2 linked regions of the Diaphorobacter ruginosibacter genome follow. The protein of the gene in region 1 interacts with the protein of each later gene in a pairwise test. Links are inferred from orthologs where the notes say so. Each region holds a gene or a part of one and is shown in the gene's direction. Other genes may lie near its edges.

Region 1 (14,368 bases):
GAAATCCAGAAGCTCGCGCTGCTGTATCCGCAGGGCGAGCTCACCTGGTCACAGGTGGAGCAGGCCGTGCTCAACGTCGCGCGCTACGACGTCTTCAAGCTCTCCGAGGCCGTGCTCTCCGGCAACGTCGCCCGCATGCAGCGCATGATGGACGGCCTGCAGGCCGAAGGCGAGGCCGAGGTGCTGGTGCACTGGGCGCTGGCCGAGGACATCCGCTCGCTGAAGCGCGTGAAAGACGCGATGAATGCCGGCAAGCCCCTGCCCATGGCGCTGCGCGAAAACCGCATCTGGGGGCCGAAGGAGCGCCTGTTCGAGCGCATCCTGCCGAACGTGGGAGATGCCGCGCTGGCGCGGCTGCTGCAGTCGGCGCACACGGTGGACGGCATCGTCAAGGGCCTGAAGCAACCCGACTGGCCGCAGAACGGCTGGCTGGCACTGCAGCGCCTGGGGCTGCAGCTGTGCAAGACCTGCGGGGCGCGCTGACGGCGGAACGAAGCGGGGCCTGGTCGTGGCGCAGCCGGCAGGCGGCGGTTACTGCTCGGCAATCACATCGACAAACACCAGCGGCTCGACTCCCGTGGCGGTGAGCCCGTGCGATTCGCCCTTGCGCACGATGGTCACGTCACCGGCCTTCACGGGCACGTCCTTGCCATCCTTGTCCTTGAAGATGCCGGTGCCCGAGATGATGATGTACGTGTCTTCGTTCGTCGTGTGCTTGTGGTAGCCGATGGAGTCGCCCGGCTTCAGCGTGAGCCAGCTGATCTCCTTGATCGCCTCGTCCTTCTTCGGCATGTCGCGCGTGAACGCATATTCCCCGTGCAGCACACCCTTGCCTCCTGCTGCCTCCTTCTTTTCGGCCTTGATCATGCTTTCGCGCGGATAGACCTCGGCATGGACGAAGCTGGTGGCGGTCAGCAGGGCCAATGCCGTGAACGAAGTGAATCCGGGGATCCTGGTGAACGGGTTGCTGCGCATGATGGAAGACGCCCTTCTTTCTTGCTGGTGTGAATATTGTTCAGGACACGCCACCAACAGAAATGCCGCGTCCGGGGGGCCGGAGCGCGGCATGTGCTGAGTGGACGGAATTCACTATAGGCGAGGCCCGGGCTCTTCCATTTCGGGGTTTGTGCGGATGCGAGGTGGGGCGGCCCGCCTGTCTTACAGCACGCGCTTGCGGATCTGCAGCACGATGATTTCCGCCACCGCGACCACCACCAGCACGGTGAACAGCACGAGCGCCACGCGGTCCCACTGGAACAGGTCGATGCAGGTGTTGAGCACGACGCCGATGCCGCCCGCGCCCACGAGGCCGAGCACGCCGGACTCGCGCACGTTGATGTCCCAGCGCAGCAGCGCCACCGACCAGAACGCGGGCTTGATCTGCGGCCAGTAGCCGTACCAGAGCTGCGCGAACTTGCCTGCGCCCGTGGCCTGCAGCGCCTCGATGGAGCCCTTGGGCGTCTGTTCCAGCGCCTCGCCGATCAGCTTGCCGACGAAGCCCACGGAGCGCAGCGCGATCGCGAACATGCCGGCGAGCGGCCCGGGGCCGAAGATGGCGACGAACAGCATGGCCCAGACCAGCGAGTTCACCGAGCGGCTGGCCACCAGCAGAACGCGCGCGATGAAGTTCAGCGTCCTGCTCTTCGTGACGTTGGGCGCGACCATCACGCCGAGCGGCAGCGCGAGGAACAGCGACAGCACGGTGCCGAGCGTGGCCATGTGCAGCGTTTCGGTCAGGCCCTGCAGCACGTCAGGCTGGAAGTAGGCCCAGTCGATCGGCCACATGCGGCCGAGCATGTCGCCCATCTGCTCGGGCGCGTCATAGAGGAACTCGGGAATCACCTCGATGTAGCGCACCGATTGCACGATGGCCCATACGCAGAAGATCCACAGCACATAGCGGAGCATGCGCTGGCCGAAGGTGAAGCGTTCCCACTTCGCGGGTGCGGCGGGGTGGAGTGTCGGCGCTGCTTCAGACATGGAGGGCCTTTCGCACGGCGTTCACGATGAGTTCCCCGGCCACGATGATCGCGATCACCGCGGCCAGGATCGTGCACACGAAGTTGTATTCATAGCGCAGGAAAGCGGCGAACAGCACGCCGCCGATGCCGCCCGCGCCGACGATGCCGACCATGGTGGAGTTGCGCAGGTTGGAGTCGAGCTGGTAGGTGGCGAAGCCCACGAAGCGGCTGATCACCTGCGGCAGCACGCCGAACAGCACCACGTTCATGAACGAGGCGCCGGTGGCCTTGATCGCCTCGATCGGCTTGGGCGAGATCTCCTCGATCGCATCGGCGAACAGCTTGCCGACGAAGCCGACGGTGGCCACGACCAGCGCCAGGATGCCGGCGAGCGGTCCGAAGCCGACGGCCTTCACGAACAGGATGGCGCTGATCACGGGATGCAGCGCACGGCACACGGCGATGAGCCCGCGGCCGAATGCCCGCAGCGGAGCCGGCGACATGTTCGAGGCGGACATCAGGCCCACGGGCAGGCTCAGCACGATGCCCACGGCGGTGGAGAGCACGGCGATCTGCATGGTTTCCTTGAGGCCTTGCCAGAGCTCGTCCATCTTGCCCATCTGCGGCGGAAACATCATGCCGATGAACTTTGCCGCCGCCGACCAGCCGTTCGCAAGGCGCTCGCTGTTCACCCCCATGCTGGCCAGCGCCCAGGCGCAGTAGGCCAGCAGCGCGAGCAGGACGGTGCGCTGCTGCCAGCCCATGCTGAACGGCTTGCGCTGTGCCGGGCTTGCCGATGCGGTCGCGGTGGCGTGCCTGTCCGTCATTCCAGCCATGCCTTGCCTCCGTAGATCTGTGTGAGGTGCTCCTCGGTCAGGCCGGCGGGCGCGCCGTCGTAGACGACATGGCCGCCGGTCATGCCGACGATGCGGTCCGCGAAGTTGCGCGCCAGCTCCACGTCGTGGATGTTGACCATCACCGGGATCTTGCGCTGGATGCCCTGCTCGCGTAGCAGCTGGATGATCTCGATGGAGGTCTTGGGGTCGAGCGAGGAGGTGGGTTCGTCGGCCAGCAGGACGGCGGGGCGCTGCATGAGCGCGCGGGCGATGCCGACGCGCTGGCGCTGGCCGCCGCTCAGGGCATCGGCACGGCGCGAGGCGAAGTCGCCGAGGCCCACCTCGTCGAGCAGCTGCTGCGCATGGATGAAGTCCTGTGCGTCGAACTTGCGCCGCCATGCGCGCCATGCGGAGAGATAGCCGAGGCGGCCCGTGAGCACGTTTTCCATCACGCTCAGCCGGTCGACGAGGTTGTATTCCTGGAACACCATGCCGATGTGGCGACGCGCGCGGCGCAGTTCACGGCCGCTGAGTTTCGCCATGTCGGTGCGCCGGCCCTCGATGTTCACCCAGATCTCGCCCGAAGTGGGATCGACGAGGCGGTTGATGCAGCGCAGCATGGTCGATTTGCCGGTGCCGGAGGGGCCGATCACGCAGGTCAGGCCGGACGCCGGGAGGGCGAGGTCGATCGATTTGAGGATCGGCTGGCCCGCGCGGTATTCCTTCACCAGGCTGCGGATCTCGATGGCGGCGTCGATGGTGGTGGATGGGGCTTGATTGCTCATGGGCAGGGTGCCTTCAAGTGCTTGTATCGTGTTCTTCGGAGCGGATTGCAAGGAGGTCGCCCCAAGGCGGCCCCCTTCAAATGACAACGCGGGCGGATGCTGCCCGGCAACATCCGCCCGCGTGGTTCAATCAGCCGTTATTTCTTCTGAGCGGCCTTGTCGAAAGCTTCACGCGTGAACGATTCGCCGGAGGCCTGGGCCACGGTGCGCACCAGCTCCCAATCCTTCTTGTAGGTGATCGGCAGGAAGCGATCGCCGCCCAGTCCCTTGGCCATTTCGGCGGGAACCTTGTAGTTGAAGAAGCAGCCCTTGATCTTTTCCTGTAGTTCGGGCTTCAGGTTGTAGGCGAACGCGTAGGCATCGGTGGGGAACATTTCGCTGGTGTAGAGCACCCGGAAGTCGTCCTTGCCGACCACGCCGCGCTCGGTCATGTGCTCGAGCACGTCGCTGGCCACCGGGGCGGCGTCGTAGTCGCCGGTCTTCACGCCGAGGATGGACTGGTCATGCTTGCCCGAGTAGACGACCTTGTAGTCCTTGTCGGGGGTGATGCCGAGCTTGGGGAACAGCGCGCGCGGCGCGAGGTTGCCGGAGTTCGACGACGGCGAGGTGTGGGCGATGCGCTTGCCCTTCAGGTCGTCGAGCTTCTGGTAGCTGCTGCCCTTCTGCACGATCATCTTCAGGTGCATGCCGACGGGGCCCTGGTCGTTGCCACGGATGGCGAACGGCACGGCGCCCGAGAGGTTCACGGCAAAGTTCACCGGACCGGGCGAGAATGCGGCGATGTGCAGGCGGCCCGAGCGCATGGCCTCGATCTGCGCGGCGTTCGACTGCACGGGGAAGAATACGACCTTCTTGCCCACGCATTGCGACAGGTGGCCCATGAACGGGCGGAACAGCTTTTCGTAGACGGAGGGGTCTTCCACCGGCGTGAAGGCAAACACCAGCGTGCTGGGGTCCTTGAGCTTCTTCGGGTCGGTGGGCGTGTCGGCCACGAGGTCCTTGTTGGCGTCGCAGAACTGCGCGTCGAGGTCGCCGCGGTGGGAGCATGCTTCGTCGGCGAATGCAGCGCCGGATGCGGCGAGCGCCACGCCCAGGAGGGCGGCGCGTGCGGTGAGGTTCAAGGCCATCTCTTATCCTTGTGGAATGGGTTGGTTGAATGATGGGATGCTCGGACTATAGGGAGCACAATCCGCGCGGTCGCCGGCTGGCTTTCGACTGGCTTGCGCTTGGCTTTCAAGTAGCTTTCAATATGGGAAAAAATTTCGTTACACGGGCGTTTGCCGAGGCGCATGGCGATTGCTGCGATGCAGCAATACGCACGGATGCATGGGGCTCCATGAAGGTGGCTTTGCCATGAAGGTGCTTCTGGTCGAGGATGACCTGGACCTGAGCGCCGCGCTCTCGCGCGTGCTCACGCGGCGCGGCATCCATGTCGAGCATTGCACCGATGGCGTGCAGGCGCTCGTGCACCTGGGGGCGGGGCAGTACGACGTGGTCATGCTCGACCTCGGGCTGCCGGTCATGGACGGCCTGCAACTGGTCTCGAAGGTGCGGGCCCGGGGCAATGAGGTGCCGGTGCTGGTGGTGACGGCGCGCGGCGCGGTGGGCGACCGCGTGGCGGGCCTGAATGCGGGTGCGGACGACTATCTGGCCAAACCCTTCGACCTGGACGAACTCGAGGCCCGCCTGCGTGCGTTGTGCCGCCGCGCAGGGGGCAACGCGGGCGAGATGCGCTGCGGCAGCCTGAGGGTGGAGCGCGCGTCGCATGTGGCCTACGTGGACGGACGGGCGCTCGAACTCACGCCGCGCGAATCGGCTCTGCTGGCGGCGCTGATGGAGCGTCCGGGCCATGCGGTGACGAAGGAGCGGTTGATGGCGCTGGTGTTTCCATCGGGGCAGGCCCCGCAGTCCGATGCGGTGGAAGTGGTGGCGCACCGTCTTCGCAAGAAGCTGCTGGACACCGACGTGCAGATCACGACGCTGCGCGGCGTGGGCTACCTGATCCAGCAAAGCCAGGACAGTGCCGGTGGCCGCGCGCCGCAGCCCTGATGCCGCGGCGTCGCGGGCGTTCTCGCTGCGCCGCAGGCTGCTCATCTGGATGGCGGTGCCATTGCTGGTATTCGTGCTGATCGACGCCTGGCTGAGCTATCGCACCGCGCTGCAGACCACGCAGACGGCCTATGACCGGCTGCTGGTGACGGCCTCCCATGCGCTGGGAGACATGATCCGGCTCGAGCGCGGCGAGCTCCAGGTGACGCTGCCCCATTCGGCGCTGGAGCTGTACTCCACCGATGTGCGCTCCGACCTGCGCGAGCAGCCGGGGCGCAGCCCGCTGCTGTATCGCGTGAACTTTCTCAATGGCGATTTTCTTGCAGGCGATGCGGCGCTGCCCGCTTACACCGGCCTGCCTCCGGTGAACACGGCCTATGCCTCGCGGCTGCAGTTCTATGACCGCCAGATGCCCGACGGAGAGCCCGCGCGTTTCGTGGCGCTGTGGCAGCCCGTGGAGTCCGCGGAGGGCATGCGCTACGTGGTGGTGCAGGTGGGTGAGTACGTCTCGTACCGCTATGCGATCGGGCGCGCGATTCTCTGGAACACGCTGGCCCGGCAGGTGGCGCTGCTCTTGCTCCTGCTGGTGGCGATGTGGGTCGTCGCCACCGTGGCGCTGCGGCCCCTGCGGGTGCTGGCGCGCTCGGTCGACCAGCGCAGTCCGGATGACCTCAAGCCGCTGTCCGCCGCATCGACGCCGGAGGAGGTCGGGCCGCTGCTGTGCGCGTTCAACGGGCTGCTCGCGCGCGTCGATGGCTCCCGGCAGCGGCAGCAGCGCTTCATTGCCGATGCCTCCCACCAGCTGCGCACGCCGCTGGCCGTGCTGCAGCTGCATGCGGAATCCGGCCTCAAGGGCGATGTGCCGGCGCACGAGGCCCTGGGCCACATTGCCGACACCACCGGGCGGACCAGCCGCGTGGTGCATCAGCTGCTGATGTGGAATCGTGCCCAGGGCGACCGGCATGACCCGGATCCATCGCGCGAACAGGTCGAGCTGCGCGGCTTGATGCAGGACGTGGCGGTGGAGCTCTCGCCGCTGCTGGCGCGCCAGCAGCTGGATTTCTCACTCGATGCCCCCGAGGCTCCGCTGCTCTGGACGGGCGAGCGGTGGATGGTGGAGGAAATCCTCAAGAACCTGCTGACCAATGCCATCCAGCACGCGCCGGCAGGCTCGGAGCTGGGCATGCGGTTGCGGAGCCTGGAAGGGAAGGGGTGCGAACTCGAGGTCTGGGACAGCGGCCCGGGGCTGGCCGCCAACGTGGCGCAGCGGCTGTTCGAGCCCTTCGTCACCGGTGGCGGCAAGGGCGCGGGCCTGGGTTTGGCCATCTGCCGCGACCTGGCGCTGGCGCTGGGCGCGCAGCTCAGCGTGTGTAACCGGGCGGAGGGAGCGCGGAGCGCGCAGGGCGGCGGGCCGACGGGTGTGAAGGCCGCGCTGCTGCTGCCGCCGCTGCCGCCTATGCCACGGCCGCCGGTTGCGGGCGCGTCATGAGCGCTGCAACTGCGCCTCGGCCTTGTCGGCCCAGAGCCGCAGGTTGTCGGTCAGGTCCTTCAGGCTGAACGAGCAGCTCTCCTCGGTGAACAGGGCGCCCGACTCGAGCCGATCGAGCAGTCCGAACAGCACCTCCGCGTAGCGGGCGGGCAGGGCCGCCAGCAGAGCCTCCAGCGAGCGGGCGCTGTCGCTGAAGCCATGCGGACTGAGGCTGCCGTCGGCCAGTTGCTGGAGACGTTCGCGAAGGCTCTGGAGTTCGTAGTGTGCGGTGTCGGACATGGCGGTTGCGGGGTGGAAAAGCCAACAAGCGTAACCGGAACAGGCCCATGTGCACGCGGGCCGGACGGTTTCGGAGAGAATCATGGCTATGAACGCGCTCAACATCGCTGAATATTCCCACGCTCTCGGAGTACAGGCCAAGGCAGCCTCTGCGCTGATGGCCAAGGCTCCAGCTGCTATTAAAAACAAAGCGCTCAAGGCCTTGGCCCGTCTGCTGCGCGAAAGCGTGGACGCGCTGCAGGTCGACAACGCCCGCGACCTCGAGCGCGCGCGCGCCGCGGGCCTGCCCGAGCCCATGGTCGACCGGCTCAAGCTGACCCCCAAGGTGCTGGAGACCTGCGCCGAGGGCTGCGAGCAACTGGCGGCGATGCCGGACATCATCGGCGAGATCCTAGGCATGAAGCAGCAGCCCAGCGGCATCCGCGTGGGACAGATGCGCGTGCCGATCGGCGTGTTCGGCATGATCTACGAGAGCCGCCCGAACGTGACCATCGAGGCCGCGAGCCTGTCGATCAAGAGCGGCAATGCCTGCATCCTGCGCGGCGGCTCGGAAGCCATCGATTCCAACAAGGCGCTGGCGCTGCTGGTCTCAAGGGCGCTGGCTGAAGCGGGCCTGCCCGAGCACGGCGTGCAGCTGGTGCAGACCACCGACCGCGAAGTGGTGGGCCAGATCATCGCCATGCCCGACTATGTGGACGTGATCATTCCACGCGGCGGCAAGGGTTTGATCGAGCGCATCAGCCGCGACGCGCGCGTGCCGGTCATCAAGCACCTGGATGGCAACTGCCACACCTATGTGGACGACCCCTGTGACATCGCCATGGCGGTGAGGGTGACCGAAAACGCCAAGACACAGAAGTACAGCCCCTGCAATGCCAGCGAAAGCCTGCTGGTGGCGCGCGGCGTCGCGGCGGAATTCCTGCCAAGGATCGGCGCCGTCTTTGCCGCCAAGGGCGTGGAGATGCGCGGCACGCCCGAAGTGCTGGACATCCTCAAGCCGGTGGCCGGAGCCACGCTGGCGCTGGCCACCGAGGCCGACTGGAGCGAGGAATACCTGGCCCCGATCATCAGCGTGAAGATCGTGGAGGGCGTGGACGAGGCGATCGCCCACATCAACAAGTATTCGAGCCATCACACGGACGCCATCATCACCACCAACCACATGCATGCACAGACCTTCCTGCGCGAAGTGGACTCGGCCAGTGTGATGGTGAATGCCAGCACGCGCTTTGCCGACGGCTTCGAGTACGGCCTGGGTGCGGAGATCGGCATCAGCACGGACAAGTTCCATGCGCGCGGGCCGGTGGGCATCGAGGGCCTGACCTCGCTCAAATGGGTGGTGCTGGGCGAAGGCGAAATCCGCAGCTGAGCTCATGAAAATCATCATTCTGGGAGCGGGCCGGGTCGGCGCGAGCGTGGCGGACAGCCTGGTTTCCGAGCGCAACGACATCACGGTCATCGACCAGGATCCGGCACGCCTGCGCGAGCTCGAGTCGCGCTATGACCTGCGCGGCGTGGTGGGCAACGGCATCGATCCCCGGGTGCTTGCCGAGGCGGGCGCCAACGACACCGATCTCTTGATCGCCTGTGCCGCGCAGGATGAGACCAACCTGGTCTGCTGCAAGGTGGCGCAGGTGATGTTCAACGTTCCCAAGCTCGTGGCGCGCGTGCGATCGTCGGGCCTGGACAAGAGCGACAAGCTGCTGGGCAAGGACGGCTTCGGCGTCGACCGGATCATCTGCCCTGAGGAGTCGCTCACGCGCTACATCGGCAAGCTGATCGAGTTCCCGGAGGCCATGCAGGTGCGCGAATTCGCCGGTGGGCGCGCATGCCTGGTGTCCGTGCGCGCGCGCGGCGGCGCTCCGATGGTGGGGCATCGCATCGGAGCGCTGCGGCTGATGGCACCCGACGTGGCCATGCGCATCGTGGGCATCTACCGTCGGTTCGCGGAGGAGCCCGACCGCTTCATCTCCTGCGACGGCTCGACCATGGTGGAGCCGGGGGACGAAGTGTTCGTGCTGTCCGGGCGCGAGCAGATCTCCGAGGTGCTGTCGTCCTTTCACCGCCCGAGCGGGCAGAATGCCCGGCCGGTGCGCCGCATCATGATGGCCGGCGGCGGGCGCGTGGCGCTGCGACTGGCGCGGCAGCTGACCCGGCAGGGCAGCCATCACATCAAGATCATCGAGATGAGTCCCGAGCGCTGCGTGGCGCTCGCGTCCGAGCTGCCGTCGGATGTGCTGGTCCTGCAGGGCGACGCGACCGATGAGGAATTGCTCGGCAACGAAAGCATCGAGGACGTCGACCTTTTCCTGGCCATCACCGGGGACGATGAGGACAACATCATGGCGAGCCTGCTCGCCAAGCGCATGGGAGCGAGCCGGGTGCTGGCGCTCATCAACCGGCGCAGCTACGCGGACCTGATGCACGGCACGCAGATCGACATCGCGCTGTCCCCGGCGCAGGCCATGCTCGGTGAGCTGCTGGCCTATGTGCGGCAGGGCGACGTGCAGGCGGTGCACAGCCTGCGCCGCGGCGTGGCCGAGGCGCTGGAGATCGTTGCGCGCGGCGATGCCAAGAGCTCTCGCGTGGTGGGGCGCAAGATCAGCGACATCCACCTCCCGCCCGAGGTCACGATGGGGCTGATCGTGCGCGGGCTTCCCGATCCGACGGAACCACAGGAGGAGGGCAGCGAGCCGAAGCAGCGGGAGGTGCAGGTGATCGTTCCGCGCAGCCACACGGTGATCGAAAGCAACGACCATGTGGTGTTCTTCCTGCCCAACAAGCGCCTGGTCAAGGACGTGGAAAAGCTCTTCCGCGTGAGTGCCACCTACTTCTGACCCGCAGGCACTGCCGAAACGCCCGCCACCCATCCGACCACCATGTCCGACATCCTGCCCGTCCTGCGATTGCTCTGCGCCCTGCTGGCGATGTTCGCCGGCGCGCTGCTCGTGCCGCTGTCGGCCTCGCTGTATGCCGACGACGGGCTCTGGCAGAGCTACGTGATCTCGATGCTGCTGACCTTTCTGGTGTCCGCCGTGCTGTGGTTCGGCACGCGCAAGTACCAGCGTGAACTCCTGCCGCGCCACGGCGTGCTGCTGGTGTCGATGGTGTGGGTCGTGCTGCCGCTGTTCGCCGCGGTGCCGCTGCTGCTGGTGTCCTGGCAGATCCACCAGCCCATGTCGTTCACACACGCCTATTTCGAAGCGGTGTCGGGGCTGACCACGACGGGCTCGACGGTCATGTCCAACCTCGATCAGCTGCCGCTGTCGATCAACATGTGGCGCACCTTCATGCAGTGGATCGGCGGCATGGGCATTCTGATCCTGGCGGTGGCCGTGCTGCCGCTGCTCGGCGTGGGAGCGAGCCAGCTGTTCAAGGCGGAGGCCGCGGGCCCCGTCAAGGACACCAAGCTCACCCCGCGCATGACGGAGACCGCCAAGGGGCTGTGGGGCGTGTACGTGCTGTTCTCGCTGTTCTGCGCGCTGGGCTACTGGTGGGCGGGCATGACGCCGGAGGACGCGATCATGCACATGTTCACAACCGTGAGCCTGGGGGGGCTGACGCCTCACGATGCGAGCTTCGCGTACTTCAAGTCGCCGCTGATGGAATGCATCGCCATCTTCTTCATGATGGCGGCCAGCTGCAACTTCGCGCTGTACTTCATTGCGTTGCGCAAGGGCAACTGGCGCGGCTTCTGGCGCGACATCGAGATGCGGGCGACGATGGCCACGCTGATCGGCGGTGGCCTGCTGGTCGCGCTGCTGCTCTGGTCCAAGGGCGTGTACGAGCCGTCCGACGCCCTGCGGATGGGCATGTTCCAGCTGATCTCCGTGGCCACCACCACCGGCTACACGACCGCCGACTACCTGGGCTGGCCCGTGTTCGTGCCGGTGTTCATGCTGATGCTGTCGGGCGTGGCGACCGGCGCCGGCTCGACGGGTGGCGGCATCAAGATGGCGCGGATGCTGATCCTGCTGAAGCAGGCCAAGCGCGAGATGACCCGCATCATCCACCCGGCGGCAGTGCAGCCGGTGCGGCTGGGGCAGGCGGTGGTGGACAACCACATGATCTTCTCGGTGCTGGCCTTCATGCTGATGTACGGCGCCACGGTGATCCTGCTGAGCATGGCGCTGCTGCTGACCGACCTCGATCCGCTGACGGCCTTTTCCGCCGTGCTGGCGAGCGTGCACTGCTCGGGGTCGGCAATGGGACGGCTGGGCCCGAGCTCGAACTACGCGGTGCTCACCGATTTCCAGCTGTGGGTCTGCACCCTGGGCATGCTGCTCGGGCGCCTGGAGATCCTGAGCTTCATCGCGCTGCTGACACCGACTTTCTGGCGGCGCTAGCCACGGCGTGCAGAGGCCGTCCGTGATGCATGTGTCGCGACCGGCGCCTGTTCTCATTGAGCTTGAATAAACGAGTCGCCTAAAATGTTTCGCCAACCCGCCTGAAGTCTTTTGCGAGGACATTGATGGTTCCCCATCTCATTACCGCCCTGACCGGGCCAATCAACGAACTGGAACAACGCATTCTGGATTCGATGCCGGCGATCGAGCGCTGGTTCCGCCTGGAATGGATGGAGCACACGCCGCCCTTCTATTCCTCCGTGGACATCCGGAATGCCGGTTTCAAGCTTGCACCGGTCGACACCAACCTGTATCCGGGCGGCTGGAACAACCTGACGGACCAGATGCTGCCGCTGGCGGTGCAGGCGGCCATGGCCGCGATCGAGAAGATCTGCCCCGAGGCGCGCAACCTGCTGATCATTCCCGAGAATCATTCGCGCAACACCTTCTATCTGGCCAACGTGATGCAGCTGCAGCGCATCTTCAACATGGCCGGACTGAATGTGCGCGTGGGCTCGATCAGCCCGGAGATCAAGAAGGCGACGACGGTGACGCTGCCTCACGGCGAGTCCATCACGCTCGAGCCGGTGATCCGCACCAAGCGCCGATTGGGATTGAAGAACTTCGACCCCTGCACCATCCTGCTGAACAACGACCTCTCCGCGGGCCCGCCGGGCATCCTGGAGGAGCTCTATGAGCAGTACCTGCTGCCGCCCCTGCATGCGGGCTGGAGCGTGCGCCGCAAGAGCCGCCACTTCCAGAGCTATGAAGAGGTCTCCAAGCGATTCGGCAAGATGCTGGGCATCGACCCGTGGCTGATCAATCCGTTGTTCACCAAGGTGGAAGGCGTCGATTTCAACGAAGGCATCGGCCTCGATGCGTTGCAGACCGCCGTGGACGCCACGCTCACCAAGGTGCGCCGCAAGTACAAGGAATATGGCATCAACGAGAAGCCGTGGGTGGTGGTGAAGGCCGACAACGGCACCTATGGCATGGGCATCATGACGGTGCGCGATGCCAAGGAGCTCGAGGACCTGAACCGCAAGACGCGCAACAAGATGGCCGTCATCAAGGATGGCCAGGTCGTGCACGACGTGATCGTCCAGGAAGGCGTGCTCACCCGCGAGCGCGTGCACGAAGCCGTGGCCGAACCGGTGGTCTACATGATGGATCGCTATGTGGTCGGCGGCTTCTACCGCATGCATGCCGAGCGTGGAACGGACGAGAACCTGAACGCGCCGGGCGCAAGCTTCGTGCCGCTGGCGTTCGAGCACAGCACGCACCTGCCGCAGCCGGGTGCGCGTCCCGGAGCCAGCGCTCCCAACCGGTTCTACATGTACGGCGTGATCGCACGCCTGGCCATGCTGGCATCCAGCTATGAACTCGAGGCGACCGACCCGAATGCCGAGGTCTACGACTGATATCGCTGGAAATCGTGTGAAGCGTGGATGAATGTCAAGTGGGCTGTGCGGTGGACCCCCGACATTCATTCATTGCTTGCGTCCAATCAAGGGCAGAGCAAAATAGCGACCATTGACCTACTTTTGATCGGCTTTTGACCCGCTTTTGAGGCGCTCGCGCCAACACTACGGCAAACAGCCAGATTCCCGTGCAAAACGCCAAATCCTCCCTCACATCGCTCACACTGGGCGCGATCGGTGTCGTCTATGGTGACATCGGCACCAGTGTCCTGTACACGTTGAAGGAGGTCTTCGGCTCGGGATACGTGCCGTTCACCCATGACAACGTCTACGGCATCCTGTCCATCCTGTTCTGGACGCTGACGCTGATCGTCTCGCTCAAGTACGTGGTGCTGGTGCTGCGTGCCGACAACAACGGCGAAGGCGGCCTGATCGCCATGCTGGCGCTGGCGTCGCAGGCGGTGAAGGACAAGCCACGACTGCGGTCGGTGCTGATGATGATCGGCATCTTCGGCACCTGCCTGTTCTATGGCGACGGGGTCATCACGCCGGCAATCTCCGTGCTGTCGGCGGTCGAGGGTCTGGAGATCGTCTCGCCGCACTTCACGAAGGGCGTCGTGCCGCTCACGCTGGTGGTGCTGATCCTGCTGTTCTGGTTCCAGAAGCACGGCACCGGCGGCATCGGCAAGTTCTTCGGGCCGATCATGCTGATCTGGTTCGCAAGCATCGCGGTCCTGGGCATTTGGAACATTTCACAGCACCCGACGGTGCTGCGCGGCCTGAGCCCGCACTATGCGCTGAGCTTCATCGCCAGCAACCCGGGCGTGAGCTTCGTGATTCTCGGGGCCGTGGTGCTCTGCGTGACCGGGGCCGAGGCGCTCTATGCCGACATGGGCCACTTCGGCCGCAAGCCGATTCGCCTGGCCTGGTTCAGCATCGCCATGCCGGCACTCACGCTGTGCTACTTCGGACAGGGCGCATTGATACTCGAGAATCCCGACGCGATCAAGAACCCGTTCTTCATGCTGGCCCCCAGCTGGGCCGTGCTGCCGCTGGTGGTGCTGGCCACCATGGCGACGGTGATCGCATCGCAGGCGCTGATCACGGGCGCGTTCAGCGTGACCAAGCAGGTCATCCAGCTCGGCTACCTGCCGCGCCTGCAGATCGAGCACACCAGCGTGCGCGACATGGGCCAGATCTAC
Region 2 (14,895 bases), 2.9 Mb from region 1 along the record:
CTCTGCCAGTTGCTGGGGGAGTGGCTTGTCCGAAGCCTCGGCATTCCCTTGCCCGGAGCACTGATCGGATTGGTGCTGCTCACCGTGGCACTCGTCGTGCTGGGGCGCGTACCTCAGGCTCTCGGCAAGGTGAGCGGCGGCTTGTTGCGCAACATGATGCTGCTGCTGGCGCCCGCCGTTGTCGGACTGATCGACAACATGGCACGCGTGCGTGAAGAGTGGTTGCCGTTCCTGGTGGCATGTGTGGCTGGTGCGCTGATCACCCTGGCCGTGACGGGGATCGTGCTGCAGCGTCTGCTCAGGACGGCTGCGCCGCATGCGGGAGAGCAGGCATGATCGCGGCCGACCTGATGGCCGTTCCTGCGCCGTTCTCAAGCTGGGCTTCGTTCGCGCTGGCCGCCGCGCTCTGGATTGCGGTGACCTGCCTGGCGTATTGGCTGGCGCTGCGATTGAGCCGGCGCATGAAGGGCAATCCGGTATTCGTGCCGGTCGCAACCACATCGCTCATGGTCATGGCTGTGCTGTGGATCAGCCAGACGCCGTATGCCGTCTACGCCCCCGCCACCAAGCCGTTGAACTGGTGGGTGGGGCCAGCAACGGTGGCGATCGCGATCCCGCTGTATGGCCAGCTCGAGCGGCTCAAGCGCATCTGGAAGCCGCTGCTGATCGCGCTGTTGATCGGCTCGGTGGTCGCGATGGCGTCCGCCATCGCCATCGCATGGGCTCTGGGCGGAAGCTGGCAGACCCTGATGTCGCTGATGCCCAAGTCGGCCACCATGCCGATCGCCATGCCCATGTCCGAGCGCTTCGGCGGCCTGCCTGCATTGGCGGCCGTGGCGGTGGTGATCACGGGGGTGTTCGGAACCGTGATATCGCACCCGCTGCTGCGCCTGCTGAAGGTGACCGATCCTGCGGCGCGCGGATTCGCCATCGGCCTTACCGCGCATGCCATCGGCATGGCGCGCGAGCTGCAGGTCAATCCCACGTCGGGCAGCTTTGCGGCGCTGGCCATGGGCCTGAACGCGATCGCGACGGCCGTGCTGATGCCGCTGGCGCTGGCCTGGGTCTGAGCTCCCCGGGGGCTCTCTTCCTGGAGGTTGCACGCGCGGGCCGCGAAAGCCCGACAATAGCGGGTTGATCTCTTCCCCGGGGCGGTACACGCCGCCCGTTCCTGTACATGTCCTTCCTAGCATCCGGCCTCGCCCCATCGCTGGCCCAGGCCGCACAATCCCGTGGCCTGATAGCGCCTACCGCCATCCAGCAACAGGCCATTCCTGTGGTGCTGCAGGGGCGCGACCTGCTGGCATCGGCGCCCACCGGCTCGGGCAAGACGGCGGCCTATGTGCTGCCGCTGCTGCAGGCGTGGATGCTCGGCGATGCAGCGGCACAGCGCGGCGGTGCCAAGGAGACCCAGGTACTCATCCTCGTGCCCACGCGCGAGCTGGCGGCGCAGGTGGCGGAACTGATCTACGAGGTCGGCGTGTCGCTCGGCAGGCGACCCAAGGTGGCCGTGCTCACGGGCGGCGTATCGATCAACCCGCAACTGATGGCGCTGCGTGGTGGCGCCGACGTGGTGATCGCCACGCCGGGGCGGCTGCTCGATGTGGTGGAGCACAGCCGGCTACGGTTCACGAGCCTGCGCACACTGGTGCTGGACGAGGCCGACCGGCTCATGGACCAGGGCTTTGCCGAGGAACTCGACAGGGTGCTCGCTTTGATTCCCGCAACTGCCGGGCGCCAGACGCTGCTGCTGTCGGCGACTTTCCCGCCCGCGGTTCAGTCGCTCGCGGCGAACCTGCTGCGTCCCGACCATGCACGTGTGGAAATCGCCGACACGCACCAGGAGGACGCGACCATCGAGCAGCGCGCCTATCTTCTCGATACCGACAAGCGCACAGCCTTGCTGCATGAACTGGTCAAGCAATACCCCGGCCAGCGCATGCTGGTGTTCGTTGCAAGCCGCTACAGCGCGGAGCATGTGGCCAACAAGCTGTATGACCGCAACATCAATGCCACGGCATTTCACGGCGACCTGAGCCAGGGCGCGCGCCGGCTGGTGCTGGAACAGTTCCAGAACAGCCAGTGGCAGGTGCTGATCACCACCGATCTGGCCGCGCGCGGCATCCACGTCGATGCGCTGCCGCTGGTCGTGAACTATGACCTGCCGCGCTCACCCACCGATTACACCCACCGCATCGGCCGCACGGGTCGTGCGGGCCTGAGCGGCGTGGCGATCAGCTTCGTCACGCCTGCCACCGAGGCGCACTGGCGGCTGATTGCCAAGCGCAACGCGCTCGACGTGCAGCTGCAGACGCTGCCGCAGTATCCCGTGACCGAGTCGGCACCCGAGCGCCAACCCCATGAGGATGGCAACAACGGCGGTGTGAAGGGCAAGCGCATGAGCAAGAAGGACAAGCTGCGCGCGGCGCGGGCGGCAGAGGAGGAGCAGGCGGAGGGCGGAGCACGGAAGGCCGAAGGTGATTCCAGCAAGGATTTCAGAACGCGGGGCCGTTGATGCCCTGACGTGGCGATGCCCCATGCAACGACAAAGGCCGGATTGCTCCGGCCTTTGTCATTTCTATACGGCGCTGCGCGTAGGGTGTCAGGCTGCTTCGGCGAGCTCGGCCTGTTCCTCGTTGGCGCTGCTTGCCTGCACGGCGCCTTCGATGTCCTTGACCGCGCTGGCCAGCCCTGCAGCCTTGGCTTCTGGGCCCATGCCGATGCCTTCGGCGCGCACGAAGCGCACGTCGGTGATGCCGAAGAAGCCGAACATCACCTTCAGGTAGCTTTCCTGGTGTTCCATGGCCTGGCCCTGCTCGCTGGTGGAGTAGAAGCCGCCGCGGGTCGAGGCGACGATCACCGTCTTGCCCTTGGCCAGGCCTTCAGGGCCGGATGCGGTGTAGCGGAAGGTGCGGCCGGGCTGGGCGAGGCGGTCGAGCCAGGCCTTGAGCTGCGTGGGAATGGTGAAGTTGTAGAACGGAGCACCGACCACGATCACGTCGGATGCCAGGAACTGGCTCACCAGGCGTTCCGAAACAGCGTTCTCGCGCAACTGGGCTTCGCTCAGGCCGTCTGTCTGGCCGGTGCGGGGCGCCAATGCGTCAGCCGTGAAGTGCGCGGGAGCATCGGTCAGCAGGTCGAGGCGGGCTACCTGGGTGCCAGGGTTGCGGGCCACCCAGGCGTCCACGATCTGACGGGTGAGCTGGCGCGAAACGGAGTGTTCGCCGGTGATGGAGGAGTCGATGTGAAGCAGTTGCATGGTCAATGTCCGGTTGAAATGAGGTCTGGGGTGGAGAGCTGCACTTCTGTGCTGCTCGATGGAATGAATTGTGATGGCGGAACGATCTTTTGATTAGATGGCAAAATTGCGATTGATTGTCCCGAATATCGAACTAATTAACCGGATGGACCACCATGCAAGACCTCAATGACATGCTGTACTTTGCCGAAATCGTGGAGCATGGCGGCTTCACTGCCGCGAGCAAGGCGCTGGGTATTCCGAAGTCCCGGCTGTCGCGCCGGATCACCGAACTGGAGGCGCAGCTCGGTGTGCGGCTGCTCCAGCGCACCACGCGCAAGCTCTCGCTGACGGAAGTGGGCGAGACCTATCTGCGCCACTGCCAGTCCATGCGAGACGAGGCCCAGGCAGCGGCCGATGCCGTTGCGCAGGTGCAGACAGTGCCGCGCGGCACCGTGCGCGTGACCTGTCCGGTCACCCTGGCGCAGACGGTGCTCGGCGAACTCATACCGACCTACATGGCGCGCTGCCCGGAGGTCCGGCTGGAGATGCGCGTGCTCAACCGGCCGATCAACCTGGTCGAGGAGGGTATCGACGTGGCCCTGCGCGTTCGCAATTCGCTCGAGGAAAGCGGCAGCATGGTGGTCAAGCGCCTCGGGGAAGGGCGCGTCAGGCTGGTGGCAAGCCCCGAGCTCCTGATCCGGCAGGGAACGCCTCGCGTGCCGCAGGATCTGGAGCGCCTGGACAGTCTGTCCATTTCGATCGACGAAGGTCGCACCACACTGCAGCTCTTCAACGATGAGGGCGAGGAGGCCGTGGTGCAACTGAAGCCGCGCTACGTGGTCGACGATCTTCAGATGGTCAAGTTCGCCGCGATTGGCGGCACGGGGTTCTGCTGGCTGCCCGACTATCTGTGCCACAAGGAGCTGCAGGACGGTCGCCTGGTCGAGTTGCTGCCAGGGTGGACCCAGCGCGGCGGCATCGTGCATGCGGTGTTTCCATCCCGCCGCGGCCTGCTGCCTGCGGTACGCAGCTTCCTGGACTTTCTCGGAGAGACCATACCCCAGCGCAGTCGGCTCTGAGCCTCTATCGCCCTGCAGGGCCCGCCAATCCTTCTATATTCCAAATTTCGATAAATTAACAAAAATATATTCGTTTGAGTTTTAAGTATGTGTCTCCACAATGTGTTCACCTTTAGAAACACCGAGACGTAGACATAATGATTTCGACCCGCTCACTCAAGACCCTGATTGCCGCCGTCGCCGTGGTGGCCGGCAGTGCCGTTTCCGCCCAGTCGTCCAATACGCTGCTCAACGTCTCCTACGACGTGGCGCGAGAGTTCTATAAGGACTACAACCAGGCCTTCATTGCTCACTACAAGAAGACCACCGGCAAGGACGTGAAGGTGGACCAGGCGCACGGCGGCTCCAGCGCCCAGGCTCGCGCCGTGAATGACGGCCTGGAAGCCGACGTGGTGACCTTCAACACCACCACCGACATCGATTTCCTGGCGGGCAACGGCGTGGTCGCGAAGGACTGGGCGAAGAAGTTCCCGAACGACGCGTCGCCCACCACCTCGACCATGCTGTTCCTGGTGCGCAATGGCAATCCCAAGAACATCAAGGATTGGGAAGACCTGATCCGCCCCGACGTGAAGGTCGTCGTGGTCAACCCGAAGACCGGCGGCAACGGCCGCTACGCCTATCTGGCTGCATGGGGCTATGTCCGCGAGAAGGGCGGCACCGACGCACAGGCCGCGGAATTCGTGGGCAAGCTGTTCAAGAACGTGCCTGTGCTGGGCAAGGGCGGCCGCGATGCGACCAGCATCTTCCTGCAACGCAACATCGGCGATGCGCTGATCACCTTCGAGTCGGAAGTTGTTTCCGTGGAACGTGAATTCGGCAAGGGCAAGGTCGATGCGATCCATCCGTCGGTGAGCATCGTGGCCGAAAACCCCGTGGCCGTGGTCGACCGCACCGTTGCGAAGAAGGGCACGCGCGAACTGGCGACCGAGTACCTGAACTATCTGTACTCGGACGAGGCCCAGGAGATCGCCGCAAAGCACGCTCTGCGCCCGCGCTCGGAAGCGGTGCTGAAGAAGCATGCCGACGTGTTCAAGCCGATCAAGCAGTTCACCGTGGCGAAGTACTTCGGCTCGCTGGGCGAGGCGCAGAAGGTGCACTTCAATGACGGCGGCCAGTTCGACAAGCTGTACACGCCCGGCAAGTAAGCCTGGCGGCATCCCGGGTCACCGCGCGCCACTTCCCTGAGCCAGCGGTGGCACACGGGTGCCACGGGGCGGCTCATGTGCGTGCTCCGCTGGCTCGGGCCGCGCGCATCGAACATTGACCATTACCCTGGGCCGCGCTCCCATTTCACACCAAGAAGACACCGATTTATGACTGCTGCGGCGCTGAACGCATCGCCCGGGGGAACCGCCACCCCGCGCGGGCCCAAACGTGTGCTGCCCGGGTTCGGGCTCACGCTGGGCTACACGCTTTTCTACCTGAGCATCATCGTGCTGATTCCCTTGGCCGCGCTGCTGTTCAGAACCTTCCAGATGACCTGGCCAGAGTTCTGGGAGGCCGTGGCCGCCCCGCGCGTGCTGGCGTCCTACCGGCTCACGTTCGGCGCCTCGTTCATCGCGGCCTGTGTGAACCTGGTGTTCGGCCTGCTCGTGGCATGGGTGCTGGTGCGCTATCAGTTTCCCGGCAAGAAGATCGTGGATGCGCTGGTCGATCTGCCATTTGCGCTGCCCACCGCCGTGGCCGGCATTTCGCTCACCGCGCTGCTCGCTGGCAATGGCTGGGTGGGGCAGTACCTCGAGCCGCTCGGCATCCAGCTGGCGTTCAATCCCAATGGCGTGGTGATCGCGCTGATCTTCATCGGGCTGCCGTTCGTGGTGCGCACGGTGCAGCCGGTGCTCGAGGATTCCGAAAAGGAACTCGAGGAGGCAGCGACCAGCCTGGGTGCAACGCGCTGGCAGATCTTCTACAAGGTGATCCTGCCGGGCATCACGCCCGCGCTGCTCACGGGCTTTGCGATGGCCTTCGCCCGCGCGATCGGTGAGTATGGCTCCGTCATCTTCATCGCGGGCAACATGCCCATGGTCTCGGAGATCACGCCGCTCATCATCATCGGCAAGCTCGAGCAATACGACTACCGGGGCGCGACCGCCGTGGCCGTGACCATGCTGTTCTTCTCCTTCATCATGCTGCTGGTCATCAACGGCCTGCAGGCTTGGCAGCGCAAGCGTCAGGGGGCACCGCTGTGAACGAATCGCATTATTTCCTGCTGACGGTCATTGGCGCGATGCTCGCGCTGGTTCTGGTGGCCTACCGCCTGACCGCACCGAAGAAGGGCGGCAAGCCCGAGAAGCTCACGACGACCGAGCCGCGTGCCGTGCGCTGGATCCTGATCGGCACCATGTTGGTGTTCCTGCTGCTGTTCCTCGTGCTGCCGCTCGCCGCGGTGTTCACCGAGGCGCTGCGCAAGGGCGTGGATGCCTACCTGGCCGGCCTGCGCGAACCCGATGCCTGGTCCGCGATCAAGCTCACGCTGATCACCGCGGTGATTGCCGTACCGTTGAACCTGGTGTTCGGCGTGGCCGCGGCCTGGTGCATTGCCAAGTTCGACTTCAAGGGCAAGGCGTTCCTGATCACGCTGATCGACCTGCCTTTCTCGATTTCACCCGTGGTGGTCGGCCTGATGTACGTGCTGGTGTTCGGTGCGCAGGGCTGGCTGGGCCCCTGGCTCGCCGCGCACGACATCAAGATCATCTTCGCCGTGCCGGGCATCGTGCTCGCCACGATCTTCGTGACCTTTCCGTTCATCGCCCGCGAGCTGATTCCGCTGATGCAGTCGCAGGGAAATGACGAAGAGCAGGCCGCGATCGTGCTGGGCGCGAGTGGCTGGCAGACTTTCTGGCACGTGACGCTGCCCAACATCAAGTGGGGCCTGCTGTACGGCGTGATCCTCTGCAACGCCCGGGCGATGGGCGAATTCGGCGCCGTGTCGGTGGTCTCGGGCCACATCCGGGGTCAGACCAACACGATTCCGCTGCACGTGGAAATTCTCTACAACGAGTACCAATCGGTGGCCGCATTTGCCGCTGCCTCGCTGCTGGCCCTGCTGGCACTGGTGACGCTGGTGATCAAGTCGGTGGCCGAGTGGCAGGCGGAAAAGCAGATGGAAGCCGCCGCCGCGATGCCGCCGGAACGCCCCACGACGGCCGGCTGATGAATTGACTTCCTCTCGCGCCGAGGCGCGGGAGGGAACAGGAAGGATTACAGAATGAGCATCGAAATTCGCAACGTCAGCAAGCAGTTCGGCGATTTCCAGGCATTGCGCGACGTCAACCTCGACATCAAGTCCGGCGAGCTCATCGCCTTGCTTGGTCCCTCGGGCTGCGGCAAGACCACGCTGCTGCGCATCATCGCGGGCCTGGAGACGGCCGATGTCGGCACCATCTCCTTCAGCGGCGAGGACACAACCGATGTGCACGTGCGTGATCGCAACGTGGGCTTCGTGTTCCAGCACTATGCGCTGTTCCGGCACATGACGGTCTTCGACAACGTCGCCTTCGGCCTGCGCGTGAAGCCGCGCAAGGAACGCCCGAGCGAGGCCCAGATCAAGGAGAAGGTGATGAACCTGCTCAAGCTGGTGCAGCTCGACTGGATCGCCGACCGCTATCCTTCCCAGCTCTCTGGCGGCCAGCGCCAGCGTATCGCCCTTGCGCGCGCGCTGGCGGTGGAGCCCAAGGTGCTGCTGCTTGACGAGCCGTTCGGTGCGCTGGATGCCAAGGTGCGCAAGGAGCTGCGCCGCTGGCTGCGCCGACTGCATGACGAGTTGCACGTCACCTCGATCTTCGTCACGCACGATCAGGAGGAGGCGCTCGAGGTGGCCGACCGCGTGGTGGTCATCAACAAGGGCAAGATCGAGCAGGAGGGCACGCCGCAGCAGGTCTGGGACAATCCCGCCAGCCCGTTCGTCTATGGCTTCCTGGGCGACGTGAACCTGTTCAAGGGCCGCGCAAGCGACGGCCGCGTGTACCTGGACGACGGCATGCAGCTCGACAGTGTCGATGCCGCCAATGCGAACGAGGCCAAGGCCTTTGCCTTCGTGCGCCCGCACGACCTGGACGTGGAGCGTTACTCGCCAGGCCAGGCGCTCGATGCGCAGGGCCGCCCGCGCGGTATCGTTGCACAATTGTCGCGGGCGATTGTCGTCGGACCGATTGCGCGGTTGGAACTTATCCCGGAATCCGATAACCAATCGGCGGACAATACGACCTCGGAATCGATCATCGAAGCGCAGATTCCGGCGCAGCAGTTTCGTGACCAGGGGCTGCGCGAGGGCGAGATGCTGGTGGTGACACCACGCCACGCCAAGGTTTTCCTGGACCAAGCTGCCGGTATCTGAGGCCACTTTCCCGCGACAAGCCGGAAGCTGGCCACGGAAGGCCGGTTTCCAAAGGACAAAAAGTGGTTTTCAACTGGATTTCGCGGGCTCCGCGTCAGGTTCTCGGGCTCATCAGCCTGGCATGTATCGCCATGCTGGCATTCGGCATGTATCTGCAGCACGTCGTGGGGCTCGAGCCATGCCCGATGTGCATCGTGCAGCGCTATGCGCTCATTCTCGTGGCCGTCTTCGCCGGCATCGGTGCGATGCGCTCCGGCCCCGGCTGGTGGAAGACCTGGAGCTTCCTGGCACTGCTGATGGCCGGCTTCGGAGCCTTCGTGGCCGCACGCCAGAGCTTTCTTCAGTGGTACCCGCCGGAGTTCGCCACCTGCGGTCGCGACTTCTACGGGATGATCGAGAACTATCCGATCAGCCGCTCCATTCCGATGATCTTCCGTGGATCGGGTGACTGCACCGCCATCGACTGGACTTTCCTGGGCGGCTCCATCGCCAACTGGTCCTTCGTGTGCTTTGCGATCATCGCCATCGCACTGCTCGTGGCGCTGGTGCGCGGCGGCAGGCGTTGAAGCTTGTTCGATGAGTCGAATCAAGGCTCCCCGGCATGTGCGGGGGCTATGTGTTGGCGGGACCGAAGAATGAACGACATGAACATGCAGCGGCGCCAGTGGCTGTCGCTGGGCCTGCTGGGCGCCGCAGGTGTTTCGCTGACCGGTTGCGGTACGGTGAAGCAGTTCACGGGCCTCGGGGATGGCGACGCGAAGGCGAAGGGCCACTCCTTCGAGCAGCGGCTTGCCGAACTGGAGGCGCGAAGCGGTGGCCGCCTCGGCCTGTCGGTGCAGATACTGGGCAGCGAGCGCACGTTGAGCCGTCGCGAGGACGAGGCTTTTCCCATGTGCAGCACGTTCAAGCTGCTGCTGGCGGCCCGCATCCTGCACCTGTCCCAGTTGGGCGAGTTTCCGCTGGAACAGGCGCTGCTCTACGAGAAGCGCGACCTGGTGCCCTATTCACCCGTCACCGAAAAATTCGCGGACGCCCAGGGCATGACGGTGCGCGAACTCTGCGAAGCCGCCGTGGTGGCAAGCGACAACACCGCTGCCAACCTGCTGCTCAACCTCCAGGGCGGTCCGGCGGGCCTGACCCGCTGGCTGCGCATGAGCGGCGATATGAAGACGCGGCTCGATCGCATCGAACCCGACCTGAACACCGCGATCATCGGCGATCCGCGCGACACCACCACGCCGCGTGCCATGGCACGCACCACGCTTTCGCTGCTGACGGATGCCAAGGGTGAGTTGGCACCCGAAAGCCAAAAGCAGCTCCAGGACTGGCTGCTTGCCAGCCGTACCGGCGACAAACGCCTGCGTGCAGGCATGCCCGGAGAATGGACGGTGGGAGGCAAGACCGGCTCCGGCGATAACGGCACGGCCAATGAGGTCAGTGTGGTCTGGGCGGGGAAGGATGCGGCGCCGATGCTGGTGAGCGCATTCCTGACCGGAGCGATGAAGGTCGACTCCGACGGCCGCGATGCCGTGCTGGCGGATGTGGGCCGCGTGGTGGCCGACTGGTACCGGAGCGGCAAGGCTTCCTAGGCATTAACGGTGGGAGGCGTGACGGCACGCGGCCGTCTTGTCACAGCATTAGACCGCAGGGCGCGTGGACTGAGCCGAGCCATCGAATACCGTTGGCCCGGTGGTTCCGGGAACCCATACCGGGTAGGTCTCCATCACCTCGGCGTACAGCGCCGAGTCCATCCAGCGTTGCAGCCAGGCCTGCAAGTGTGGCCATGGCTTGCGGGCCCAGGCGTCCTTGTCGATGTGCGCGAACTGGCGCACGAAAGGACGCAGGGCCATGTCGGCCAGGCCCGGGTTGACACCCAGGAGATAGCCCGTGGCCGCGAGCTGTTCGTCGAGGGAGCCCAGCCACTCGTCTGCGATCCGCGCGGCTTCCGCGACTTCATCGCTGCCATGGCGATCGGGGTACTTGCTGCGGTCGAGCGCCGGCTTGAAATGCCGGTCGTTGCGCTCGATGAGTGCAAGCATGGCCTGCTGCGTACCATCAGTCGGTTGCAGCCAACCATCGGCGTCACGGCCCTGCAATGCGTGCAGCATGATGTCCAGGCTTTGCTCGATGACGCGGCCATCGGCCAGCACCAGAACGGGAACGGTCGCCTTGGGCGAGACCTGCAACAGGGACTGCGGCTTGTCGCGCAGCTTGATTTCCCGAAGCTCGCAGGCGAAGCCGCTATAGGCGAGTGCGAGTCTGGCGCGTATCGCGTAGGGGCAGCGGCGGAAAGAATAGAGAACAGGCAGGGCGGACGTCATGCACTGATTGTCCGCCAGTATCGATACACCCGGGCCGTCCGGCTCACGATGCTCTTCAAGGAAGGCAACTGCCGAAGGCGGGCGTCGAGCGGAGGCCGGGAGTGGTCAGGCGACCGCCACCACGCCGATTTCCACGGTGAACGCAGGACGCGCCAATGCCGACTCCACGCAGGCACGCGCCGGTGCGTGGCCTGCTGGAACCCATGCATCCCACACGGAATTCATCTGCTCGAACGTCGTGTGATCGGCCAGCCAGATCGTGGCCTGCACGATCTTGGTCTTGTCCGTTCCGGACTCGGCGAGCAGTGCATCGATCTTGTCGAGGATTTCCCGGGTCTGGCCGGCGACGTCCTTGGCGGTGTCGGTGGCAACCTGGCCGGCGAGGAACACGAAGCCGTTGGCGATGACGGCCTGGCTCATGCGGGTGTTGGTGTGAAGGCGTTTGATGGTCATGAATTTTCCTTTAAGAAAAAAATAGATCTTACAACGCCCGGTCCGGCCTGTCGAAGAATGCCGTGCCGCGGTATGTGAGCGCGATGCTCATTCCGTCCTGGCGAGCGATGGTGGCTTCATCTTCAGGGCGGGTGCGGTGCTTGGGGTAGGGGGCTGAGAGGCCTCCCAGCCCTGGTCCTGCAGGAAGAACTTGGCCACCATCTCCTTGGTGATCTGCACGGCCCGCTTCAGGCTCAGGTCGATGTGCTCGGACAGGGCTTCCAGCGCCTCGGCCGTCTTGCGTGCGCGGATCAGCTCGACAAGCCGGGCGTGCGCGTCGAATGCGCGCGCATTCCAGTCGGACTGCTCCAGATCGATGTGGCGCGCCACGTGGATCCGCCGTGTGACCTGTTCGAGGAATTGGCACAGTTCGCGGTTGTGCGACAGCGCGGTGAGGCGGCGGTGGAACTCCTCGTCGGTGAGCAGATGTTCGGCGCTGGACATGTTCGCGCTGTTGTCCATCACCTCTTTCCAGTAGTCCGCCAGCGACTCGATCTCGGCGTCACTGGCATGGGTGACCGCCAGATAGACGGCGCGCCGCTCGAGCGCGATGCGCACCTGGTAGAGGTTGAACAGTTCCTCCACGCTGATGGCCTTGCGGAAGAAGCCCTTGTTCATCACGAAGTCCAGGAAGCCTTCCGCCACGAGGCGATTCAATGCCTCGCGCAGCGGCGGACGGCTGATGCCGAACTCGCGGCCCAGCGCCTGTTCGTTGATGCGCGCGCCGGGGCGAAAGTCGTAACGCATCGCTCGCTCGCGCAACTCCACATACAGCCGCTCCACGCTGCTTTCATCCCGCGTCTGCGGTACGTGTTCTGCTTTGGGTTTCTTCTTGGTTGCCATAGGTGCGTGGGCGTTGTTGGAGAGGGGTTGCCTGCGGACGGATCCCTCGGGCCGTTCGTCTGAAAATCCGCGCCGCAACGCTTCATGGAACGGCTGCCGATTCTAGTTGCGGAGAACCCCGAGATTCCCGCAATTTCCCGGGATCATGTCACGTACCGGATCTTCGCACAAACTGTCTTGTAATGTTATTGACTAATGTCGTCATAAGTGTCTACACTTTGATGGAGGCAGGCTTGAAGAAGAATGCAAGCGCGTCAGGGAGCCTGCACGGAACAGCAACGCATTGCCGCGCGGAGGCCTGCGCGGCGGGAGACAAACAGCCATGAGTGATTTGAGTGTCACGAGCCAATTGCGCAACGTCGACCTGGAAGACAAGTACACGGCCGACGAGGGTACGGCTTACCTCACGGGCGTGCAGGCGCTGGTGCGCCTGCCCATGGTGCAGAAGCGCCGCGACCGCGCGGCCGGGCTGAACACGGCGGGCTACATCACCGGATACCGTGGATCGCCGCTGGGCACGTTCGACGACCAGCTGGTCAAGGCACGCAAGCACCTCGAGAAGCACGACATCACGTTCATTCCGGGCGTCAACGAGGATCTGGCTGCCACGGCAGTCTGGGGCACCCAGCAGGCCGAGATCGGAGGCGATGGCAAGTTTGACGGGGTCTTCTCGATCTGGTACGGCAAGGGGCCCGGGGTGGACCGTTCCGGCGATGCGTTTCGCCACGGGAACCTTGCGGGCAGCTCCAGGCACGGCGGTGTGCTGGTGCTGATGGGCGATGACCATACGTGCGAGTCATCGACCACGTGCCACCAGAGCGAATATGCGCTGATGGATGCACAGATCCCGATTCTCTCGCCCGCGGGTGTGCCCGAAGTCGTTCCGTACGGCCTGCTCGGCTGGGCCTTGTCACGCTACAGCGGGGCATGGGTCGGCATGAAGTGCATCAAGGACACGGCCGATGCCTCGGGCTCGGTATGCATCGATGATGCCCAGTTGCGCATCGCGATGCCTGACTGGGACGGCGCGCCGGAGGATGGCCTGAACATCCGCCTGCCCGATACGCCGCATGCGCAGGAGTTCCGGCTGGTCAACTACAAGCTCGATGCGGCGCGTGCTTTCGCGCGCGCCAACCGCATTGACCGCGTGGCATTCGGTAGCCGCGAGGGCGCTCGCACCGGCATTGTCACGTCGGGCAAGAGCTGGCTCGACCTGCGGCAGGCGCTGGCCGATCTGGGAATCGATGAAGCGCGCGCACGGCAGCTCGGGTTGGCCGTCTACAAGGTGGGCATGGTCTGGCCGCTGGAGCCCATCGGCCTGCGCGAATTCGCCCTGGGGCTTGAACAGGTGATCGTGATCGAGGAAAAGCGCGGGCTCATCGAAGGCCAGATCAAGGAGATTCTCTACGGCGAGGCCGACGCGCCGCGCGTGATTGGCAAGCGTGACGAGCAGGGCGCGAAGCTGCTGCGCACCGAGCTTGCGCTCGATGCATCGATGATTGCGCAGGTCGTGGGATCGCGTCTCGCGGCGGCGGATCCATCGCTCAAGGAGGTTGTGCAGCAACTGGCACAGCGCAGGCCGCAGGTCGCGTCGGTGGACGTGATGTCGCGCAGTTTCTATTTCTGCGCGGGCTGTCCGCACAACACCTCGACACGTATTCCCGACGGCAGCCGTGCCTACGCAGGCATCGGGTGCTCCTGGATGGCGCAGACCATGGGCCGCGATACGCTTGGCTACACGCAGATGGGCGCGGAGGGCATGGCGTGGGTGGGGGAGGCGCCATTCTCCCGGCGCACGCACATGTTCCAGAACATGGGTGACGGTACCTACTTCCACTCCGGCCTTCTGGCCGTGCGCGCGGCGGTTGCCGCGAAGACCAACATCACCTTCAAGCTGCTCTACAACGATGCTGTGGCCATGACCGGAGGGCAGCGCCACGACGGGCCGCTGGATCCCATCCGCATGACGCACCAGGTGCATGCCGAGGGCGTTGTGCGCATCGCCGTGGTGACCGACGAACCCGGCAAGTACGACGGCGTGACGGGCTGGGCTCCCGGCGTGACGGTGCACCACCGCGATGAATTGGATGCGGTGCAGCGCACGCTGCGCGAGATCGAGGGCACCACCGTGCTGGTCTATGACCAGACCTGTGCAGCGGAAAAGCGCCGTCGCCGCAAGCGCGGCACCTTCCCCGATCCCGACAAGCGCGTGGTCATCAATCCCGAAGTCTGCGAGGGCTGCGGCGACTGCGGCGTGCAGTCGAACTGCGTGGCGGTTGTGCCGCTCGAAACCGAACTCGGCCGCAAGCGTTCCATCGACCAGTCGGCATGCAACAAGGACTTCTCGTGCATCAAGGGCTTCTGCCCCAGCTTTGTGACGGTGAGCGGCGGTGCGCTGCGCAAGGGCGCTTCGTCGCAGGGTGATTCGGATGCCGGACTGCTCCTGCCCGAACCCGTGTTGCCGGATCTGCGCCAGGGCGTATACAGCCTGGTGATCACGGGCGTAGGCGGAACCGGTGTGGTGACCATTGGTGCGCTGCTTGGCATGGCGGCACATCTTGAGGGCAAGGGCACCGGCGT

Evidence for each region.
Region 2: the proteins of H9K76_RS22185 (region 1) and H9K76_RS09180 interact in binary tests that used the Escherichia coli proteins (3 or more experiments, as listed by UniProt). The link is inferred for Diaphorobacter ruginosibacter from one-to-one orthologs.

Annotation. Positions count from the first base shown.
Region 1 is NZ_CP060714.1:4,918,975-4,933,342, forward strand. What follows is about bases 6,783-9,627. They hold H9K76_RS22185 (glutamate-5-semialdehyde dehydrogenase), read left to right. Parts: upstream 6,783-7,487; coding sequence 7,488-8,768; downstream 8,769-9,627. Other genes in these bases: H9K76_RS22175 (sensor histidine kinase), read left to right, coding at 6,783-7,120; H9K76_RS22180 (hypothetical protein), read right to left, coding at 7,115-7,399; trkA (Trk system potassium transporter TrkA), read left to right, coding at 8,773-9,627. In the rest of the region: holA (DNA polymerase III subunit delta), read left to right, coding at 1-483; H9K76_RS22145 (cupin domain-containing protein), read right to left, coding at 532-975; phosphonate ABC transporter, permease protein PhnE, read right to left, coding at 1,159-1,980; phosphonate ABC transporter, permease protein PhnE, read right to left, coding at 1,973-2,797; phnC (phosphonate ABC transporter ATP-binding protein), read right to left, coding at 2,785-3,555; phnD (phosphate/phosphite/phosphonate ABC transporter substrate-binding protein), read right to left, coding at 3,720-4,709; H9K76_RS22170 (response regulator transcription factor), read left to right, coding at 4,936-5,631; more of H9K76_RS22175, read left to right, coding at 5,609-6,782; more of trkA, read left to right, coding at 9,628-10,236; H9K76_RS22195 (TrkH family potassium uptake protein), read left to right, coding at 10,279-11,745; gshA (glutamate--cysteine ligase), read left to right, coding at 11,871-13,166; H9K76_RS22205 (potassium transporter Kup), read left to right, coding at 13,355-14,368. UniProt on the Escherichia coli protein: Catalyzes the NADPH-dependent reduction of L-glutamate 5-phosphate into L-glutamate 5-semialdehyde and phosphate. The product spontaneously undergoes cyclization to form 1-pyrroline-5-carboxylate.
Region 2 is NZ_CP060714.1:1,998,299-2,013,193, forward strand. What follows is about bases 6,637-9,595. They hold H9K76_RS09180 (sulfate/molybdate ABC transporter ATP-binding protein), read left to right. Parts: upstream 6,637-7,531; coding sequence 7,532-8,659; downstream 8,660-9,595. Other genes in these bases: cysW (sulfate ABC transporter permease subunit CysW), read left to right, coding at 6,637-7,477; H9K76_RS09185 (disulfide bond formation protein B), read left to right, coding at 8,722-9,225; bla (class A beta-lactamase), read left to right, coding at 9,295-9,595. Outside these bases: H9K76_RS09140 (CidA/LrgA family protein), read left to right, coding at 1-336; H9K76_RS09145 (LrgB family protein), read left to right, coding at 333-1,070; H9K76_RS09150 (DEAD/DEAH box helicase), read left to right, coding at 1,178-2,515; H9K76_RS09155 (FMN-dependent NADH-azoreductase), read right to left, coding at 2,603-3,259; H9K76_RS09160 (LysR family transcriptional regulator), read left to right, coding at 3,415-4,320; H9K76_RS09165 (sulfate ABC transporter substrate-binding protein), read left to right, coding at 4,458-5,468; sulfate ABC transporter permease subunit CysT, read left to right, coding at 5,637-6,512; more of cysW, read left to right, coding at 6,551-6,636; more of bla, read left to right, coding at 9,596-10,248; H9K76_RS09195 (glutathione S-transferase), read right to left, coding at 10,297-10,980; H9K76_RS09200 (RidA family protein), read right to left, coding at 11,086-11,433; H9K76_RS09205 (GntR family transcriptional regulator), read right to left, coding at 11,521-12,315; H9K76_RS09210 (indolepyruvate ferredoxin oxidoreductase family protein), read left to right, coding at 12,638-14,895. UniProt on the Escherichia coli protein: Part of the ABC transporter complex CysAWTP involved in sulfate/thiosulfate import. Responsible for energy coupling to the transport system.